DNA from 3 places in the Maricaulis maris genome. Region 1 is predicted to be linked to each of the others. Evidence: predicted binding sites of a transcription regulator. Region 1 holds the regulator's gene; each other region holds the start of a gene.
The links. Region 1 encodes LexA, which represses DNA repair genes until DNA is damaged. Its sites were predicted from a motif close to ATGTTCCNCTTGTGTTCC; they were not measured.
Positions count from the first base shown of each region.

Region 2: a site for LexA is predicted at 1,850-1,867, ahead of AAA969_RS14730 (YifB family Mg chelatase-like AAA ATPase). Genes of this name have one in related genera too.
Region 3: a site for LexA is predicted at 4,434-4,451, ahead of AAA969_RS07725 (ROK family protein). Genes of this name have one in related genera too.

Region 1 covers NZ_AP027270.1:1,516,153-1,522,598, forward strand. The annotation lists gene trpD (anthranilate phosphoribosyltransferase) at 106-1,125, shown strand; gene trpC (indole-3-glycerol phosphate synthase TrpC) at 1,129-1,935, shown strand; gene lexA (transcriptional repressor LexA) at 2,032-2,730, shown strand; gene AAA969_RS07125 (ComEC/Rec2 family competence protein) at 3,260-5,425, opposite strand; gene gltX (glutamate--tRNA ligase) at 5,496-6,446, shown strand, end outside.
Region 2 covers NZ_AP027270.1:3,073,293-3,079,738, forward strand. The annotation lists gene AAA969_RS14715 (YraN family protein) at 1-64, shown strand, start outside; gene AAA969_RS14720 (BON domain-containing protein) at 171-863, shown strand; gene gshB (glutathione synthase) at 863-1,810, shown strand; gene AAA969_RS14730 (YifB family Mg chelatase-like AAA ATPase) at 2,017-3,552, shown strand; gene AAA969_RS14735 (ATP-binding protein) at 3,815-5,839, shown strand; gene AAA969_RS14740 (AmpG family muropeptide MFS transporter) at 5,872-6,446, shown strand, end outside.
Region 3 covers NZ_AP027270.1:1,657,953-1,664,398, forward strand. The annotation lists gene rnr (ribonuclease R) at 1-169, shown strand, start outside; gene AAA969_RS07700 (NUDIX hydrolase) at 166-846, shown strand; gene AAA969_RS07705 (MFS transporter) at 1,075-2,235, shown strand; gene rpmG (50S ribosomal protein L33) at 2,344-2,511, shown strand; gene AAA969_RS07715 (PleD family two-component system response regulator) at 2,561-3,925, opposite strand; gene AAA969_RS07720 (response regulator) at 3,938-4,303, opposite strand; gene AAA969_RS07725 (ROK family protein) at 4,496-5,416, shown strand; gene AAA969_RS07730 (DNA polymerase IV) at 5,413-6,446, shown strand, end outside.

The DNA of each region.
Region 1 (6,446 bases):
CGCCAACCTTCGGCGGGTCGGTCCATCGATGGCGCAAAACATCCTGCCCCTGACCGGCGCATGACCTGGTGTCGTGCTTGATCTTACTCAGCGAAACGACTGACAATGCAAAACATTTCCCTCTGCCTGACCGCCTTTGCGCGCGGCGAATTTCCGGCTGATACGGCCATCGCCGGCGCTTTTGACGAGCTGATGTCCGGCGATGTCGCGGACGCCGCCATCGGCGGATTCCTGATCGGTCTCGCGGCGCTTGGCGAGCGCCCGAGCGATATCGCATCCGGCGCCCGGGCCCTGCGCAGCCGCATGACCCGGATCAACGCGCCCGAGGGTGCGATCGATACGTGCGGCACCGGCGGCGACGGCAAGGGCGCGTGGAATATCTCAACCACCGCCGCCATCATTGCCGCCGGCGCCGGCGCCATTGTCGCCAAGCACGGCAATCGGGCGGCATCGTCCGAATCCGGCTCGTCGGACGTGCTGGGCCAGCTCGGGGTCAAGCTCGACTGTGCACCGGCCCTGGTCGAGCGCTCGCTGAACGAGGCCCGGGTCGGCTTTCTCTACGCCCCCGCCCATCACGCAGCCGTTCGCCATGTCGGTTCGGCGCGCCAGGCGCTCAAGGTCCGCACCGTGTTCAACCTGCTCGGGCCGCTGTCCAATCCGGCTGGGGTGAAACGGCAATTGCTCGGCGTCTATGACAGGCGCTGGCTGGTCCCGATGGCGACTGCGCTGCGCGATCTCGGCTGCGAGCGCGCGCTGGTGATATGCGGTCAGGACGGCATGGACGAGCTGACCACCACAACCGGGTCCGACATCGCCGAGCTGCGCGATGGCGAGATCCGCGAATACAGTTTCCATCCCGAAGAGGCCGGCCTGCCTGTCGTTTCCGATGAGGCCCTGCAGGGCGGTACGCCGCAGGAAAATGCGGCGGCGATCCGGGCCCTGCTCGATGGCGAGACCGGCGCCTTCCGTGACATCGCGGTGCTCAATGCCGGCGGCGCCCTGATGCTCGCCGGTCTGGCCGAGACCATTGCGGCGGGGGCTGTCCTGGCGGCTGCCGCCATTGATGATGGCCGCGCCAGTGCCGCACTCGACCGCATGGTCGCCATTTCCAACGGGGAGGCCTGAGCCATGGCCGCAACACCGGATACGCTGGCCCGCATCGGCGCCTACAAGCGCGATCATATCGACGCCTGCAAGACCGCCCGCCCCTATGACGAGATCGCAGCGGCGGCGCGCGATGCGGCGCCGGTTCGCGGCTTCCAGGCCGCCCTCGCCAGTGCACCCGAGGGCCTCGGCCTGATCGCCGAGATCAAGAAGGCGAGCCCGTCAAAGGGCCTCATCCGCGCCGATTTCGACCCGCCTGCCCTGGCCCGCGCCTATGAGGCCGGCGGCGCGACCTGCCTGTCCGTGCTCACCGACGGGCCGAGCTTCCAGGGCGCTGACGCCTTCCTGACGGCGGCACGGGCCGCGGTCTCCCTGCCCGCCCTGCGCAAGGACTTCATGTATGACCGCTACCAGGTCGCGGAGGCCCGGATGCTGGGCGCCGACGCCATCCTGGTGATCATGGCGGCGATCGATGACGACACCGCCCGCGCCCTGATCGACGAAGCCGCCAAATGGTCACTCGATGTTCTGGTCGAGGTCCATGACGCACCGGAAATGGAGCGCGCGCTGGCCCTCGACGCCCCGCTTCTCGGCGTCAACAACCGCAATCTGCGGACCTTCCAGACCTCGCTGGACACATTCGATACCCTGGCCCCGATGGTGGCTTCCGACCGGCTGCTGGTCGCCGAGAGCGGGATTGCCAGCCATGCCGACGCCGTGCGTCTCAAGGCGGCGGGCGCACGGGCCCTGCTGGTCGGCGAAAGCCTGATGCGGCAGAGCGACGTGACAGCGGCCACGCGGGCGCTCCTCGGTCGCGCCGGAAGCGCTTGACGCCTCTTCGGAACACTTATAGAACATGACCTCCTATTCCTGATTTGTTCCCGCGGGTGTCAGCCTGAATCCGGGAATGCGAACAAGGGGGTCACCTTGCTGACGCGCAAACAGAACGAGCTTTTGCTCTTCATCCATGGTCGCATCAAGGAAACCGGGGTTTCGCCCTCGTTTGACGAGATGAAGGCCGCCCTGCAGCTGGCCTCCAAGTCGGGCGTTCACCGTCTCATCACCGCCCTGGAGGAGCGCGGCTTCATCCGCCGCCTCGCCCACCGGGCCCGCGCGCTGGAAGTTCTCAAACTGCCGGAGTCAGCGGCGGTCGCCGAAGCGCCATCCGTCCCCAAGGGCAATCTCGGCCCGAATGTCGTGCGCGGCAATTTCGCCAAGCCGGAACCGACCGACAGCGATGGCACCATTGATGTGCCGATGCTCGGCCGGATCGCTGCCGGCGTCCCCATCGCCGCCATCCAGCACGAGACCGACCGCTTCGCCTTCCCGGCCGGCATGGTCGGTGCGGGCGAGCATTTCGCGCTTGAGGTCAAGGGTGATTCGATGATCGAAGCCGGCATCATGGATGGCGACACGGTCCTCATCCAGCGCTGCCAGTCGGCCGAAAACGGCACCATTGTCGTCGCCCTCGTCGATGACGAGGAAGCCACGCTGAAGCGGCTGCGCAAGAAGGGCGGCTCGATTGCCCTCGAAGCCGCCAATCCGGACTACGAAACCCGCATCTTCGGACCGGATCGCGTCAAGGTTCAGGGCCGTCTGGTCGGACTGATCCGCAAGTATCACTAGCCGATCGACGGGCGATTGATTTGCCTCTGGCGCCGGCCGGGTGTGAGCCAATCGAGCTGACCGAGCGTGACGTGGCGTGTGGCAGTTCTGTCTGGCACGCGGGTCCGCCGAGCCATTCAATTCGCTGCAAGGGTGTCGCTGTCACCGCGCCCCGGCGTCGCGATGTCGTGCCAGGTTTTGATCCAGGTTTTGATCCAGGTTTTTGATACCGTGCGTCGGCCTTTCGATGCGGCGCTGGATCCTGTGATCCAGCGCGAGGGTCTGCAGCTCGTGTGATCGTCCCGGGCATTCGTCCCATGTCCTGCGGGTCGTCTCATGGCCCTGTCGTTCGTCTGATGGCCTGCAGGTCGTGTGATGCTCTGCGGTCGGTATGATGGTTTGCAGGTCGTCTGATGCGTGTTGTCCTCGATTGAGCCGGACCTTGGACGCCATGGCCTGTGCACCGCAGGTCTGGCTGCCGAGGACGGAGCCTGGCCCAGGTCGCACATCGGCGCGGCGGCTGGCGGCACCTGAATTGCCCTCACGCCTGTCAGAGCGGGCGCCAGGGTCGCTCCTGCCCTTCGGGGCGTGCACTGCGGATCGAGCGGATGTGTCCCTTCGATATCCGGATCAGCTGGCTTCCGGTCCGATCGAGACGATCCGGATCGAAGACCACGGCCTCGCAGCGCGCCTCGATCCAGCCGGGGATGTCGACATCGCTGACGATCAGGTCGGACCGCTGGCAGTCCGTTTGCCAGTCATCGAGCCTGGTCAGCCGGGTCAACCTCAGCCCGACCAGCGGCGTGCTGCAGCCCATGGCGTCGCAATTCGCAGACCAGCGTGTCGGCGCAGGTCCGCCCTCACCGCGCGCCTCCAGAAAGACCCGTGCCGCAAAGCGCGAGCGGCGGCGATCGCTGACAACCCAGCCCGAACCCGCTTCCATGGCCCCGCCGGTCTCGGAGTCCTGAATGGCGGATGTCTCGCGAGCCAGGATCAATCCGGTCTCGGAGATGAAAAGATTGGGTTGCGGCGCCAGGCTCCAGATGACCAGCGCCAGCCCCATGACAAGCGCCCCCGTCATCCGCGACGGTCCGCGCAGCAGCAAGAGCAGGACAAAGCCGGTCGAGAAGAGCGCCAGCACCGGTCCTGAGGCGGCGGCGACCAGGCGTTGCGCGCCCGGCCAGTCGGCCACCATGGCCGCCAGCTGCAGCATCCCGCTCAGCCCCGCCTCCATGATTGCGAAGGGCAGTCCGTCCAGACCGAGCGGAATGAGCACAAAGCCCAGCACACCGGCGGGCATCACGATCAGCGAGAAAATCGGCATGACCAGCAGATTGCCCGCCAGTCCGAAGCTGGCAATGCGGTGGAAGTGAAAGGCGGCAAAGCCCGCCGTCGCGGTTCCGGCGACCAGGCTGGTCGTCCCCAGCCCGCCGAGGAACAGTCGGACTTGTCCGACCAGGCCGCGCGCGCCCGATGTGTCGCGCCGGTCCTGCCAGACCCGGGCCGCGGCGATCAGCGCGGCGGCAGCCGAGAAGGACATCTGGAAGCCCGGCATGATGACCGCCTGGGGCTGCAAGGCGAGAACGGCGACAACGCCCAGAGCCAGCGTGTGCAGCGACAGCGCCCGCCGTCTCAGGATGACCGCTCCCAGCACGGTCACGGTCATGATGAAGGCGCGTTGGGTCGGGATCGCGCCACCGGAGATCACCAGATAGCCGAGTGCAAAGACCAGCGCGATCCAGGCCGCCGGCACGGCTGGATCCTGACGTCGGGCCCATACGGTCGCCGCTGACAGCGCCAGCCGGACAGCAAAGAACACACCGCCGGCCAGCAGCGCCATGTGCATGCCCGAAATCGCCAGGACATGACCCAGACCCGAGCGGCGCAGGATCTCGACATCGCCCGGATCGACATGGGCGCGGTCGCCGGTCAGCAGGGCAGCCGCAAGACCGCCCGGTCGAGGCGCCATGCGGTCGCGGATGTGCGCCGACAGGCCGGCCCGCAGGCGCGCGATGCGGCGCTCCACGCGGTCCTGGGCCAAGGCGGGCCCCGGTTCCGCCGGTGCGACCGCAAACCCGGTCGCGATAATGTCCTCGAAACCGGCATGAAAGGCGAAGTCATAGCCGCCCGGGACAGCCGCTGACCGCGGCGGCGCCAGCACCGCGCGGACCATGACCGCGTCACCGGGACCGATCGCGCCCGGATCACCCAGCACACGGACACGCTGACGGCCAGACGGGGCGATGGCGGACGGGGCCAGGGTGTCCGGATCATTCCTCAGCCGGATCAAGAGGCGCTGCCGCCCGGACCCGCTTCGATCGATCGCTTCCAGCCAGCCCTCGACCGCGACTGCCCGTCCGCTCTCAATGGCCGGCGACCGGCCATGATGGGCATGGGTGTGGGCCCCGGCCCGGAGCATGAAAACGGACGCGACCAACAGGATGATGGCGATCATGCCCGCGGTACGCTCCAGTCGTTTTCGGCCAGGAGGGGAAAAACGATTGGTTGCGGCGGCGGCTGTCCCAAGCGCAAAAAGCGCGAAAATCAGCCCGCCGGACGGCTCGAAGGGGAGTGAGAAATAGAGGCCGGTCCCGATAATTGCGCCCAGGGCCGCAACCACCGCCGGTCCGAAATCGGCAAGCGCATCAACCGATTTGGCTGATTTCGTCCCTCGATTTGCCACGCCATGCGGCAGGATTGCGTCAGGTTGAAGCATCAAGCAGCCTACGGTCTATCGCAAAAGCTGATATTCATGCTAACACGACTTCCCCGTCTCGCAGTGCAGCATGAATTCGCAATTGCAAAACAACGACAAGATGATTCGAACCCGCTTCGCCCCCTCGCCCACTGGCTTCCTGCATATTGGCGGGGCGCGCACGGCGTTGTTCAACTGGCTGTTTGCCCGCCATCATGGTGGCCAGTTCCTCCTGCGTATCGAGGACACCGACCGCGCCCGCTCGACCCAGGCGGCGATCGACGCCATCCTCGACGGCCTCGGCTGGCTCGGCCTCGACTGGGACGGCGAGGCGATTTCCCAATTTGCCCGCGCTGAACGGCATGCCGAAGTGGCCTATGCGCTGCTGGAACGTGGCCACGCCTTCAAATGCTATTGCACGACCGACGAGGTCCAGGCGCTGCGTGATGAGGCCTTCGCCGCCGGACGCGCCCTGCGCTCGCCCTGGCGCGACCGCGATCCCGCCGATGCGCCGGCCGACACACCCTTCACGGTCCGCTTCAAGGCGCCCGATAGCGATGTCGTGCTCGACGACGCCGTTCAGGGCCAGGTCCGCTGGGCCGCCAAGGAGTTCGACGACCTGATCCTGCTTCGCTCGGATGGTACACCGACCTATAATCTCGCCGTCGTGGTGGATGATCACGACATGGAGATCACCCATATCGTGCGCGGCGACGATCATCTGGTGAACGGCGCCCGGCAAAGCCAGATCTATGACGCCATGGGCTGGGACAAGCCGGTCTTCGCGCATGTCCCGCTGATCCACGGCCAGGACGGCAAGAAACTGTCCAAGCGTCACGGCGCACTCGGCGCCGAAGCCTATCGCGAGATGGGCTATTTGCCCGAGGGCCTGCGCAACTATTTGCTGCGGCTCGGCTGGTCGCATGGCGACCAGGAATTATTCTCCGACGCCGAGGCCATCGCGGCCTTCGATCTGGGCGGTCTGAACAAGGCGCCGGCCCGGATGGATATCGACAAGCTGAACCACATCAATGCACACCAT
Region 2 (6,446 bases), 1.6 Mb from region 1:
GCGCTGGCCGCAGCACCGTCGTGCCGCGTGGATCCCCGGCGACCGTGCGCGCGACCTGCTCTGATTGCCGGATGATCGTTCCGGCTTGGCCGATGGGCCGCGACTTGTCATGGTAGCACCGCTGCAAATGCCTAAGCTGGGGCCCGGGCGATTCGACAGGAGTATCGAGCATGGCCGACCGTCTTTCCTCTCTCTCAACGGCATTGCTGGTCAGCTGCGCCGCACTGATACCCGCGGCCTGCAATACGGTCGGCTCGGTGCAGGAGGAACGCTCCATCGGTCGTCAGCTTGACGACACCAATGCCTCCGTCTCGATCAAGTCGGCGATGCTGCGCTCCGAAGGCTTTGCGATGAATGGTGTCGACGTCGAGGTCACCGAAGGGATCGCCTTGCTGACGGGCCGGGTTCCGCGGGAGGATGATCGGCTGATGGCGGAATGCCTCGCCTGGTCGTCCGTCGCCGTCCGCAATGTTGCCAACGAAATCGAGATCGGAGGCGATCCCGGATTTCGCGACCGGACCCGCGACGCCGAAATCACGGCCCGGGTAAATGGTCGCCTGATTTCTGACCGCGCCGTGCGATCCATCAATTTCAACGTCGAAACGCACAATGGACGCGTCTATCTGCTCGGCGTCGCGCGCAATCGCGGTGAACTCGAACGCGCCAGCGCGCATGCCAGCCTGGTCGAGGGCGTCTGGGATGTCGTCTCCTATGTGCGTATCTCCGGCGTTCCGACCAATCTCCCGGCTCGCGGTGAGCGACGGGCAGAAGCGTGTGCGGGCGAGGCCAATCCCGGGGTTGATTCCGGCAGCGGGTCCCCTAACTCCGGTCCGCAATTGCTGGGTGGACCGGAGACACGATGATGACATGGCGCGTTGCGGTCCAGATGGACCCGATCGAGACGGTGAATGTTGATGCCGACACAACCTTCGCCCTGATGGAAGAGGCGCAGGCGCGCGGCGCCGAGTTGTTTGTCTATCATCCGGACCAGCTGGCCTGGCAGGAAGGCCGCATTCTTGCGCGCGCGAGACCGGTCAGGGTTCGGCATGTCCAGGGCGAACACGCCGAGCTCGGCGAGGAGCGCGTGCTCGACCTGGCGACCGACATCGACGTTGTCCTGATGCGTCAGGACCCACCGTTCGACATGGCCTATCAGACTGCGGCCCATCTGCTGGAAATGCTGAAGGGCAAAACACTCGTGCTTAACGATCCCTTCTGGGTCCGCTCAAGCCCGGAAAAAATCCTGCCGCTGCTCTACCCGGATATCATTCCGCCCACGCTGATCACGCGTGACCTGGTGGCGCTGACCGGATTCCGGGACCGTCACGAGGACATCATCATCAAGCCGCTCTACGGCAATGGCGGCGCCGGCGTGTTTCGTCTCAAGCCCGGTGACGGCAATTTTTCGGCCCTGCTGGAAACCTTCTTCGCCCAGTCCCGGGAGCCGGTCATTGCCCAGGCTTTCCTGCCGGCGGTCACGGCCGGCGACAAGCGGATCCTCATCATTGATGGCGAGCCGGTCGGTGCGATCAACCGGGTTCCGCAAACCGGCCAGACGCGGTCCAACATGCATGTGGGCGGTGTGGCCGAGCCGTCCGATCTGACCGATAGCGATATTCGCATTTGTGACGCGATCCGGCCCGTGCTGGTCGAGCGCGATCTGGTGCTGGTCGGGATTGATGTGATCGGCGACCGTCTGACCGAAATCAATGTCACCTCACCGACCGGCGTCCAGGAGTTAAAGCGGTTCTCGGGCGTCGATGCCTGTGCGGCATTCTGGGATGCCGTGGCCCGCCGCATCGGCGAATAAAAAGACACGCTTGACGTGCACCCCTTTCTTGTACATGGTTTGTTCCTGTTTTGATCTGGATGTGAACGAGCCTGTGGAAAACCCAATGATGCCGGAAGGTTACCGGTGTCTTAAGGATTGGGGTGAGGGTTGGTCACATCTGGCGGCCGGGCGCGATACAGGCGAAAGTCTGTGAATTAATTTCCCGGTATGTCGGGAGAATGATTGTGGCAGCGAGAACAGCTTCGGTCGCCTTCCATGGAGCAGAAGCTCGCCTCGTGGATGTACAGGTTCAGGTTGCAGGGGGGTCGCAGCCGATTTTTTCCATTGTCGGGTTGGCCGACAAGGCTGTCGCCGAAAGCCGCGAGCGGGTCCGGGCCGCCTTCTCGGCTCTGGGGCTGTCCCTGCCGTCAAAGCGCCTGATTGTGAACCTCGCCCCCGCCGACCAACCCAAGGAAGGGGCCCATTTCGATCTGCCCATCGCAATTGGGGTTCTGGCCGAGCTGGATATCTTGCCGAAGGACGTGGCCGAGGACTATCTGGCCTTCGGGGAATTGGGCGCGGATGCCCGCATCCGGGCCGCACCGGGTGCCCTGCCGGCCGCTGTGGCAGCCCATGCCGCAGGTCGCGCGCTGATCTGTCCGGAAGCCAGTGGGCCTGAAGCGGCATGGGCCGGGGGTGATCTCGCCATCCTGGCGCCGGCCACGTTGATCCAGTTGATCAATCATTTCAAAGGGAGTCAGGTGCTGGACCGCCCTGCGCCCGGCGAGCTGGTCGAGGCCGGACCCGATACCGACCTGCGCCAGGTCAAGGGGCAGGAAAGTGCCAAGCGGGCGCTGGAAATCGCGGCCGCCGGACATCACAACCTGCTTATGGTGGGTCCGCCAGGTTCCGGCAAGTCGATGCTGGCCGAGCGTTTGCCCGGCCTGCTGCCGCCGCTGACGGCGCCGGAACTCCTCGATGTCTCGATGATTCACTCGGTCGCCGGGCTGCTCGAACGCGGTCGCCTGACCCGCAACCGGCCCTTTCGTGCGCCTCATCACTCGGCCTCAATGGCGGCCATGGTCGGCGGCGGTAGTCGGGCCCGACCGGGCGAGGCGTCTCTGGCCCATCACGGCGTTCTTTTTCTGGACGAACTGCCTGAATTCCATCCGCAGGTGCTCGACAGTCTGCGTCAACCGCTGGAAACCGGCTCGATAACCGTCGCGCGGGCCAATGCCCACATCGCTTACCCGGCTCGGTTCCAGCTGGTGGCCGCGATGAATCCCTGTCGCTGTGGTGGCGGGAATGGCGAAGGCGCGACATGCCGCCGTGGCGCGCGCTGCGCGACGGATTATCAGGCCCGGATATCGGGGCCGATGCTGGATCGGATCGATCTGCAAATCCAGGTACCACCGGTCACGCCGGCCGACCTCGCCTTGCCGGCGCCGGTCGAGGGCACAGCGGAGGCGGCCGGGCGCGTGGCCAAGGCCCGGGATGCCCAGATCGAGCGCGGTAGTCTGAATGCCCATTTGCCGACGGATCATCTCGACCATGTGGCCGCGCCGGACCGCGCCGGGGAAGCCCTGCTCCAGGAGGCGGCGTTGCAGCAATCGCTGACGGCCCGGTCTTATCACCGCATCTTGCGTGTGGCCCGCACCATTGCCGACCTTGATGGACAGGACGCGGTCCGCCGCATCCATATCGCCGAAGCCTTGTCTTGTCGTCGGGGCCTTCGGGCCGCCACGCCGATCGATCCGGTGTCGCGAAAAGCAGTTCGCTGAAATCCGGCTTGCGCAGGCGCCGCTCAGACGAGGCCCTCCTCGCTGGATCGGCGCGGGGTCCGGCGTCCGGCTCGAGCGTTGTCCCGGACACCGCTCCAATGCAGACGCCGACTCCATCGCAAACGCAGGCGCTTAAGCCGACGCGGCCGGAGCCGCGGCCAGAGCCGCGGACCGAGCCGTGGGCAAAGAGGCGGGCGGCCCAACGACGCTTCATTAACCCAAATCTGTTAGTTCAAAACTGGATCGATCTGAAGGATGAGCCATGGCTGAAGAGCCGGGAGATCGCCGCACTGCGGGCAAGGTGCCGGACCTCGTGTTCGTGCGCGACGCACCGGTGTGCGCTTCCGATCACTCGCGCCCGGCTTCCAGCGCGCCTGTTGCGGGGGCGCAAAGCAAGGCTCCGGCTTCCGCAACGCGCCTGCCCGACGGGCCATCGCCTGACGAAGCGTCAGATGTCCCGCCCCCGCCCAACCCGTTCTCCTCCGGCCTCGACACCCTGCTCCTCACCGCGCTTGATGCCGCGGGAGAGTTGATCCTGGTTCGCGGTGCCGGCGGGCGGGTCATGTATGTCAACGCCGCTTTCCTGGTCGCCTTTGGCGGACACCGCGGCGACTGGGTCGGGCGCTGGTTTTCGGTCGCTCCGCCGGTCAGCGCGCAGGACTCGCGCCGTTATGAAATGCTGATGCGCACGCGGGCCGGCGCGATCTGGATCGAGTGGGACGAACGTCTCCTGCCGGACGGTGCCGGCGTCATATCCGTGGGTCGCGATGTCACCAGCCGCCGCGCCGCCCATGAAGACCTTGAAGCCTCGCAGCGCGCCAAGTCACTCTTCTTTGCTGCCGTCACCCATGAACTTCGAACACCCCTGGCGGGAGCCCTTGGGGTCTCCCGCTTGCTGGAAGCGACGCCGCTGAAACCCGACCAGGCCGATTATGTGCGGTCGATCGCAGCATCGGCAGACCATGCCCTCGCCATGGTGGATGACATTCTCGACCTCTCGCGTCTCGAGGCCGGGCGGCTCGAGCTGAGACCGGAGCGCGTCGACATCGCAGATCTGGTCCGCGAAACAGTCGAACTTGCCGCCCCGCGCGCCCAGGAGAAGGGGCTGGAAATCGGTGTCGTTCATGCCCTCGGCGCACCGCAGCAGATCAGCGGCGATGCCGCGCGCCTGAAGCAGATTCTCTACAACCTCATCGGCAATGCCGTAAAATTCACGGCGAACGGGGGGGTCCGGATCGATATCGCCAACGCGCCGGACAGTGAAGGTCGCGACCGGCTGGCCCTGTCTGTCAGTGATACCGGACCCGGTATCTCCGAGGCCGACCAGGAAAGCCTGTTTGAGCATTTCGAGCGCGGCGCAGCGGAACGTGAGGGCGCCGAAAGCGGCGCCGGCCTGGGTCTGGCCATGGTCCGGCGGCTCGCCGAGGCGATGAATAGCGCGATGGGAGTGGAAAGCCGCCTTGGACACGGGGCCCGGTTCTGGCTGATCTTCGATTTGCCGGTGCTTGTCCTGCGTCAGGATACGCCGCTGGCAGACCGAGAAGTCGCGCTTGCCTCCGATAATCCTGTTCTTCGGGAAAGCCTGCGCGATCAGCTCGAGGCTTTGGGTGCCAGCGTTACAGTCCTTGAGGGCCCCCGCGATTTGTCGGCCTCGACGGGCGCCGAGCTTCTGTGTGATGCCGATTGGGCCCTCACCGCGCCGGCAGCGCGGATCTGGCAAATGGTGACCCCGGCAGAAAAAGCACAGCGCTCGGACCTTGTCGCCAGTGTTACGGAGAACTGGTTTGTCAAACCGGTTCGCGCGGCCACCCTTGTCTCGCAGCTGACCCGATCCCAAGGCCCGGATCGCGGTGTATTGAACCGGGAACCGAGGCCCGCGGTCGCCCGTTTTCAGCCTGACCTGTCCGGACTTCATCTCCTGGTCGCCGAGGACGACCCGGTCAATGCGCTGATTGCCCGCAAATCGCTTGAGGGCCTCGGGGTTCGGGTTACACCGGTGGAACGCGGTGATGCCGCATTGGAAGCGCTTTCCTCGCAGCATTTTGACGCAGCCCTGCTTGATCAGCGCATGCCGGGACTGGATGGGCCGGACGTGGCACGGGCGGCCCGGGAGGCCGGGTGTGGCCTGCCGTTGATCGCCCTGACGGCCAATGATTCCGAGGCCGACCGAAAACTGTGCCTTGGTGCCGGCATGGATGAATTCCTGACCAAGCCCCTCGACGCCGACCGCCTTGCCGACATCCTCACCCGCTTGTGCCGCCCCGGAAACCGCGCCAGCATGGGCTGACGGTTTTCAAGCACAATCGGGGACTTGCGATCATGGCGGAATTGGCAGCACCGGCCCGCAAGACATGGGGTCAGACCCTCGCCGCCTACAAGCGCCCGATCATGATCGCCATGCTGGTGCTTGGATTTGCATCCGGCCTTCCCCTGATGATGGTCTTTTCCAAGCTCAGTTTCTGGCTGCGCGATGCCGGAATTGAGCGATCGACGATCGGCTTTTTCTACTGGGTGACGATCTCCTACACGCTGAAGCCGCTATGGTCGCCTGTCGTGGATCGCGTTCCGGTGCCCTTCTTGACAGCGGCGCTGGGCAAGCGGCGGTCGTGGATGATCGTGGCGATTATCGGGACCATGCTCGGCTTGGCATTGATTGCCTTCACCGACCCCGCGAATGGCCTGCTTGTCACGGCGCTGGGGGCATTCATCCTGTCCTATTCCGGCGCGACCCTCGACATTTCGATCGATGCTTGGCGGATCGAGTCAGCGCCCCGCGATGATCAGGCAAACATGGCCGCAGCCTATGTGCTCGGGTATCGGGGCGCCATCATGTTCTCCGGCTTCGGCCTCGCGATCTCGGAGTGGACCAATTGGACGGTGTCCTTCCTGGTGAT
Region 3 (6,446 bases), 140 kb from region 1:
GAGCGTGCGGATCGACGAGGCCACGCCGGTTACCGGAGGGCTCTTGCTCGACATGCTGACCGAGCCGGAAAAGGGCGAGCGCCCCAATCGCCGCAATCGCGGCCGCACGGGCGGCCCGCCCAATGGCAAGCGCTCGGGACGTCCCTGGAAGAAGGGGCGGCGCGGGTGACAGACGAAAACTATCGCAAGGACCTGCAGCCGATGCGGCCGCGTCTCGCCGCATCGCTCATCCTGACCCGGCGCGAAGGCGATCGGGTCGACGTATTGATGGGACGACGCTCGTCCAAACACGTCTTCATGCCGAACAAATATGTCTTTCCCGGCGGACGGGTCGACCGCGCCGACAGCACGGCCCCGCTGGCCCGCGATCTCGACGAGAGCGTGCTCGGCATCATGACCCGCTGCATGGCCACCAGCCGGGCCCGCGCGGCGGCGGCAGCCGCCGTCCGCGAAACGGCGGAGGAGACCGGCCTGCTGATCGCCCGCGAGGCTGCCGTGACGAGCCGTCACACCAACTGGACCCCTTTCCGGGAAGCTGGCGCCGCGCCCGATCTTGCGCCGCTCAAGCTGATCACCCGCGCCATCACCCCGCCCGGCCGCACGCGCCGCTTCGACACCTGGTTCTTCACCACCGACGCCTCCGCCCTGCTCGACGACCGCAAGCCGACCCCGAGCGACGAGCTCGAGGATGTGCAATGGGTCGCCCTCGCCGATGCGCGCGACCTGGACTTGCCCTTCGTGACCCATTTCGTGCTCGACGAACTCAAGCGCGTCCAGCCGCCAGCGCCGCAGCATCCGCGCTGCATGAGGGCGGTGCGCGGCAAGATGGTGGTCGAGGCGCTGTGAGATGGGGGGGGCCGGCTTCGACCTTTTGCGCGGAACCTTCTCGATTGTTTCCCTCATCCGCACAGCTATCACATTCGGGATCGGAGGCTTGGCTTTCGGCCTGCTCATGAAGGCGTGGATGATGCGCAAGCTCAAACAGGCGGCCTCCAGTGACGCCACAGATGACGACAGCCCGCCGCCTGCCACCTGAACAAGACGCCCGGTCCGGCCGACGCTATAGCTCGCAGCATGACCAATCCGCTGACCGATCCCCGCCTCGCCAATAACCGCTCCCTGCTGGCGGCGATCTGCTGTGCAGCGGTGTGCGGGATCGTGTTCGGCCTGTCGATGCCACTGGTGTCCTTGCGTCTGGAGATGATGACCTCGTCCGGGCTGATTGTCGGGTTGAACGGAGCTGCAGCCGCTGTCTCCACCCTTGTGATGGCTCCGATTGTCCCTCGCCTGCTATCGCTGGTTCCGGGCCGCGTGCTGATCGTCATCAGCCTGATCCTGGCTGGTGCGCTGCACGCCCTCTTCCCGGTCTTCGAGAGCGTCCCGGCCTGGTTTGTCCTGCGCTTTGTGATGGGCTGCTTCATGACCGTGGTCTTCGTAGTTTCGGAAACCTGGATCAACCAGATCGCCACCCCCCTGAGGCGCGCCACCATCCTCGGAATCTACGGCACCGTCCTGTCGGGCGGATTCGGAATCGGTGCCTTCCTGTTCGGACAGCTCGGCACAGGCGGCAATGCCGGCTTTTATGCCGGAGGCCTGATCTTCCTGATCGGCGCGATCCCGATCATCCTGCTGCAGGGCCCCGCAGCCCAGGCGCCCGGCAAGGACGAAGCGTCGCCGCGCGCCATCTGGGGCGCCGCAAGCCTTGCACCGGCTGCGATCGGCGCGGCGCTGGCCTTCGGGGCGCTGGAAACCGTTCTCTTCTCCCTGGCCCCGGTCTATGGCGACCGGCTCGCGCTCACCGATGGCGGCATCTCCCTGATCGCCATGGCCGCGGCAGCCGGCGCCCTGACGTTCCAGATCCCGCTGGGCTGGATTGCCGACCGGACCGACCGCCGCGACGCGTTGAAATGGATCGCCACGATCGCGGCCGTTACGCCCCTCGCCATCTGGGCCGTCGGTGACTTCCTCCCGGGCATGATGATGCTGTTCTTCATCCAGGCCGGTGTGGCCAGTGGACTCTATACGGTCGGCCTCGCCCTGGTTGGCGAGCGATTTTCCGGCGGGGCGATCGCGGCGGCCAATGCGGCCTTTATCTTTGCCTACGGAACCGGCTCCCTGATCGGCCCACCAGCGTCGGGAACCGCGATGGATGTGGTCGGACCGCACGGGCTGATGATCGTCATGTCCGTGATCGCGGCGATCTATGCAGCGCTGGTCTGGAAACGTGCATCATAAACAGCCGGGGGCAGTTGACAGCGGCGCTGCCGTGCGTATGTTCGCGCGCTCTCGCGTCGGCATGGGGCCGAATGCGCGCACACTCAAAGCACCAGGACATTTAGAGCCATGGCGAAGCCGACAACCATCAAAATCCGCCTGAACTCCACGGCTGGTACGGGTTACTTCTACGTCACGAAGAAGAATGCGCGCACCATGACCGAGAAGCTCGTGCTGAAGAAGTACGACCCGGTCGCCCGCAAGCACGTCGATTTCAAGGAAGCGAAAATCAAGTAGGACGGTTTTCCCGTCTGAACGGTTTATTCCGCTCGACCCAAGAGTTCTGTCAGGCCGCGGCGTTGTCCGCGGCCTGAACTTGATTCCGGCCGGCATTCTTGGCGGCATAGAGCGCCTCGTCGGCCCGCCGCAGCAGCCCGTCGAGGCTCTCGCCGCGACGCGCCTGGGCCACGCCGATGCTGACGGTCACCGGAACGCGTGACCCGTCCCGCAGCGCGAAACCGGAGCCGGCGACGCTGGACCGCAAGCGCTCGGCAGCGATCTGCGCTTCGGCCATGCCAGCGCCCGGCATCACCACGACAAATTCCTCGCCACCATATCGCGCTGCCAGATCGAGGGCCCGCAAACCGGTCAGGAGGCGGGCTGCAAAATCGCGCAGGACACTGTCACCGGCCTCATGGCCATGCGTGTCATTGATCGACTTGAAGTGATCGATATCGGCCAGAAGCAGCGACACAGGCGCCCCGCCATTATTGGCGCTGTCGATCGCCTGGCGCAGGCGGGAGGAGATATAGCGACGATTGTGCAGGCCGGTCAGCGGATCCGTGACCGCCAGCTCCATTCCCTCGTCGAGATGCGAGCGCAGCCGGTCGGCATAGCGCTTGCGGCGCAGCTGGGTCCTCGACCGCGCGGCCAGCTCGCCGGCATCAACAGGACGGTGAATGATGTCGTTCACGCCCAGATCCAGCGCGCGGACCGCGTGCTGCACGTCATCGGGGCGGACAATGGCGAGGATCGGCAATTGCCGGGTCGCGGCATCCGAGCGAACACGGGCGCACAGGCGCAGCCCGTCATATTCCGCCGAGGTCAGATCAACAATCAGCAGGTCGGCCCTGTCACGGGCGGCAGCAATCGCCTCGCCCGGTTCATGCACTTCGCGAACCGTGACCCGGGCCGGCATGGCGCCCGCATAACGGGCCGTCGCGCGCGGATCAGCGCTGACAATGACCACGCGCGACGCGCTGTCGACATCATCCTGGATATCGCCGGACAAGCCCGACATGGCCGAGCTGGATTCGCGATAGCGCAACTCGTCGAGCACCGCCTTCAGGCGCAGCAGGCTGCGCACCCGGGCGAACATCGTGACGTCGTCGATCGGCTTGGTCAGGAAATCATCGGCACCGGCCTCGAGCCCGCGAATGCGGTCCTCGCGCTGATCGAGCGCGGTCACCATCACCACCGGAATATGCCGCGTCGCCGGATCATCCTTGAGCCGCGAACAGGTCTCATAGCCGTCCATGAGCGGCATCATCACGTCAAGCAGGATGAGATCGGGCTGTTCCGCCTTGGCCACCGTAATGGCCTCCTGGCCATTGGTCGCGGTGCAGACATCGAAATACTCGGCCTGAAGACGTGCCTCAAGCAGCCGGACATTGGCGGCCTGGTCATCAACGACGAGAATACGCGCACTCATCGGAGCCGTCCCCTAGTCGAGAAACTGACGAACCGTCTCGATGAAGGTCGCGACCGTGATCGGCTTGGACAGATAGGCTTCGCAACCGCCTTCGCGAATGCGTTCCTCGTCGCCTTTCATGGCGAAGGCCGTGACGGCCACGACCGGGATGGCGGACAGGCTGTCATCATCCTTGAGCCACTTGGTGACCTCAAGCCCGGACACCTCGGGAAGCTGGATATCCATGAGGATCAGGTCCGGCGTGTGTTCGCGGGCCATCTCGAGCGCCTTGAAACCGTCCTTGGTCTGCAAGGTCTCATAGCCATGAGCCTCGAGCAGATCATTGAACAGCTTCATGTTCAGCTCGTTATCTTCGACAATCAGGACCTTTTTGGGCATGACCTGCAGCATGTCGGTGACGCGCTTCCCGTTGTTTGCACGTATTTTATCGTGCTTGTTGAACCCCGCTGACACTAAACCCGACTTTCCTTAACCAACCATGAGTCAGAGGCCACTTTTCGAGCCTCATGGAACAAGATAAGAACAAAAAGGGCCAAAAAAAGTATAGCCCGAACGGCAAGGGACAACAGGATGAATCGAATTGGCATCGACCTCGGTGGCACCAAGATCGAAGCCAGGCTCTATGCGCCCGATGGCGCGGAGCGCGCCCGTCAGCGCGTACCGACGCCGCGGAGCCTTGAGGGTACGATCAACGCGATCGCGCGTCTGGTCGAGGACCTTGAAGCTGCCCACGGTGCCTCCCGCGTCGGGCTCGCACACCCCGGTTCGATCAGCCCGGTGACCGGCCTGATGCGCAACGCCAATTCGGTCTGGCTCAATGATCGTCCCCTCCGCGATGATTTGTCGGCCCGCCTCGAGCGTCCGGTCCGCAGCGCCAATGACGCCAATTGTTTTGCTCTTTCAGAAGCCCGTGACGGCGCAGGCCGGGACGGTAATGTCGTATTCGGTGTCATTCTCGGCACCGGCGTCGGCGGCGGGCTGGTGGTCGGCGGCCGGCTTGTCGAGGGCTGTCAGGGCATTGCCGGTGAATGGGGGCACAACCCCCTGCCCTGGCCACAGGCGAACGAACTCGACCCGCCGGCCTGCTGGTGCGGCAAGCGCGGCTGCCTCGAAACCTGGCTGTCTGGCCCGGGGCTGGCGGCCTGTCACGCCCGGAGCCATGGCGGTGCGCTGAGCGGAGAAGCCATCTTCGCGGCGGCAGCGGCGGGGGACAAGGCGGCGCTGGACAGCGTCGCCCGTCACAGCGACCAGCTCGCCCGCGGCCTGGCGAGTGTCATCAACATCCTCGATCCGGACATCATTGTACTGGGCGGTGGCGTGTCCAACGCCGATGGCCTGCCAGAGCGGATCATGACGGCTCTGCCGGCTTATCTCTTCTCGGATGTCTGCCGCACCCGCATCGTGCGACATCAACATGGCGATGCCTCCGGTGTGAGGGGCGCGGCCTGGCTGTGGCCGGCCGACGAGACCGAGGATCAGGACCAGGCGTGAGCGAACCGGGGTATTGCCGCGCCTGTCTGACAGCACTGCCCGAACAGGCCGATGCCTGCCCGGCCTGTGGCAGCCACCGCCTGCTGCGGCATGCCGAACTCAATACCCTGTCGATCGCCCATATCGATTGTGACGCCTTCTTCGCGGCGGTCGAGAAGCGCGACAATCCCGGGCTTGAGGACAAGCCGGTCATCATTGGTGGCCGACAACGCGGTGTGGTCTCGACCTGCTGCTATATCGCCCGGCTCTACGGGGTCCACTCGGCGATGCCGATGTTCAAGGCGTTGCAGGCCTGTCCCGATGCCCTGGTGATCAGCCCCGACCATGGCAAGTATACCGCCGAGGGTTATCGCATCCGCGACATGATGAAGGACATCACGCCCCTGGTCGAACCGCTGTCGATCGATGAAGCCTTTCTCGACCTGACCGGTACCGCCCGCCTTCATGGCGCCCCGCCTGCGCTGACCCTGCTGCGCCTGCAGCGGCGCATCGAGGACACGGTCGGGATCACCGTCTCGGTCGGCCTGTCCTTCAACAAATTTCTCGCCAAGACCGCCTCGGACCTCGACAAGCCGAACGGGTTTGCGGTGATCGGCGAAGCCGAAGCGCTCGATTTCCTGGCCCCGCGCCCCGTACGCTCGATCTATGGCGTCGGTCCGGCCTTTGCCGCCAGGCTGGAGCGCGATGGCATCCGCACCCTTTCTGATATCCGCCGGCAGGGCGACAAGCGCATGGCCGATCGCTATGGCGATATGGGTTATCACCTGTCGCGCCTGTCGCGCGGCGAGGACCGGCGCAAGGTCTCTCCGGAACGCGAACGCAAGAGCGTGTCGGCCGAGACGACCTTCAATGCCGACCATGACGACCGCGAAACACTGGAAAAACACCTCTGGCGCCTGAGTGTCCGGGTCGCTGACCAGATGAAAGCCAAGGGCGTGTCCGGCCAGGTCGTGACGCTGAAGCTCAAGACCTCGGACTTTCGCGCCCGCACCCGGCGCCGCACCCTGAACGAACCCAGCCAGCTCGCCGA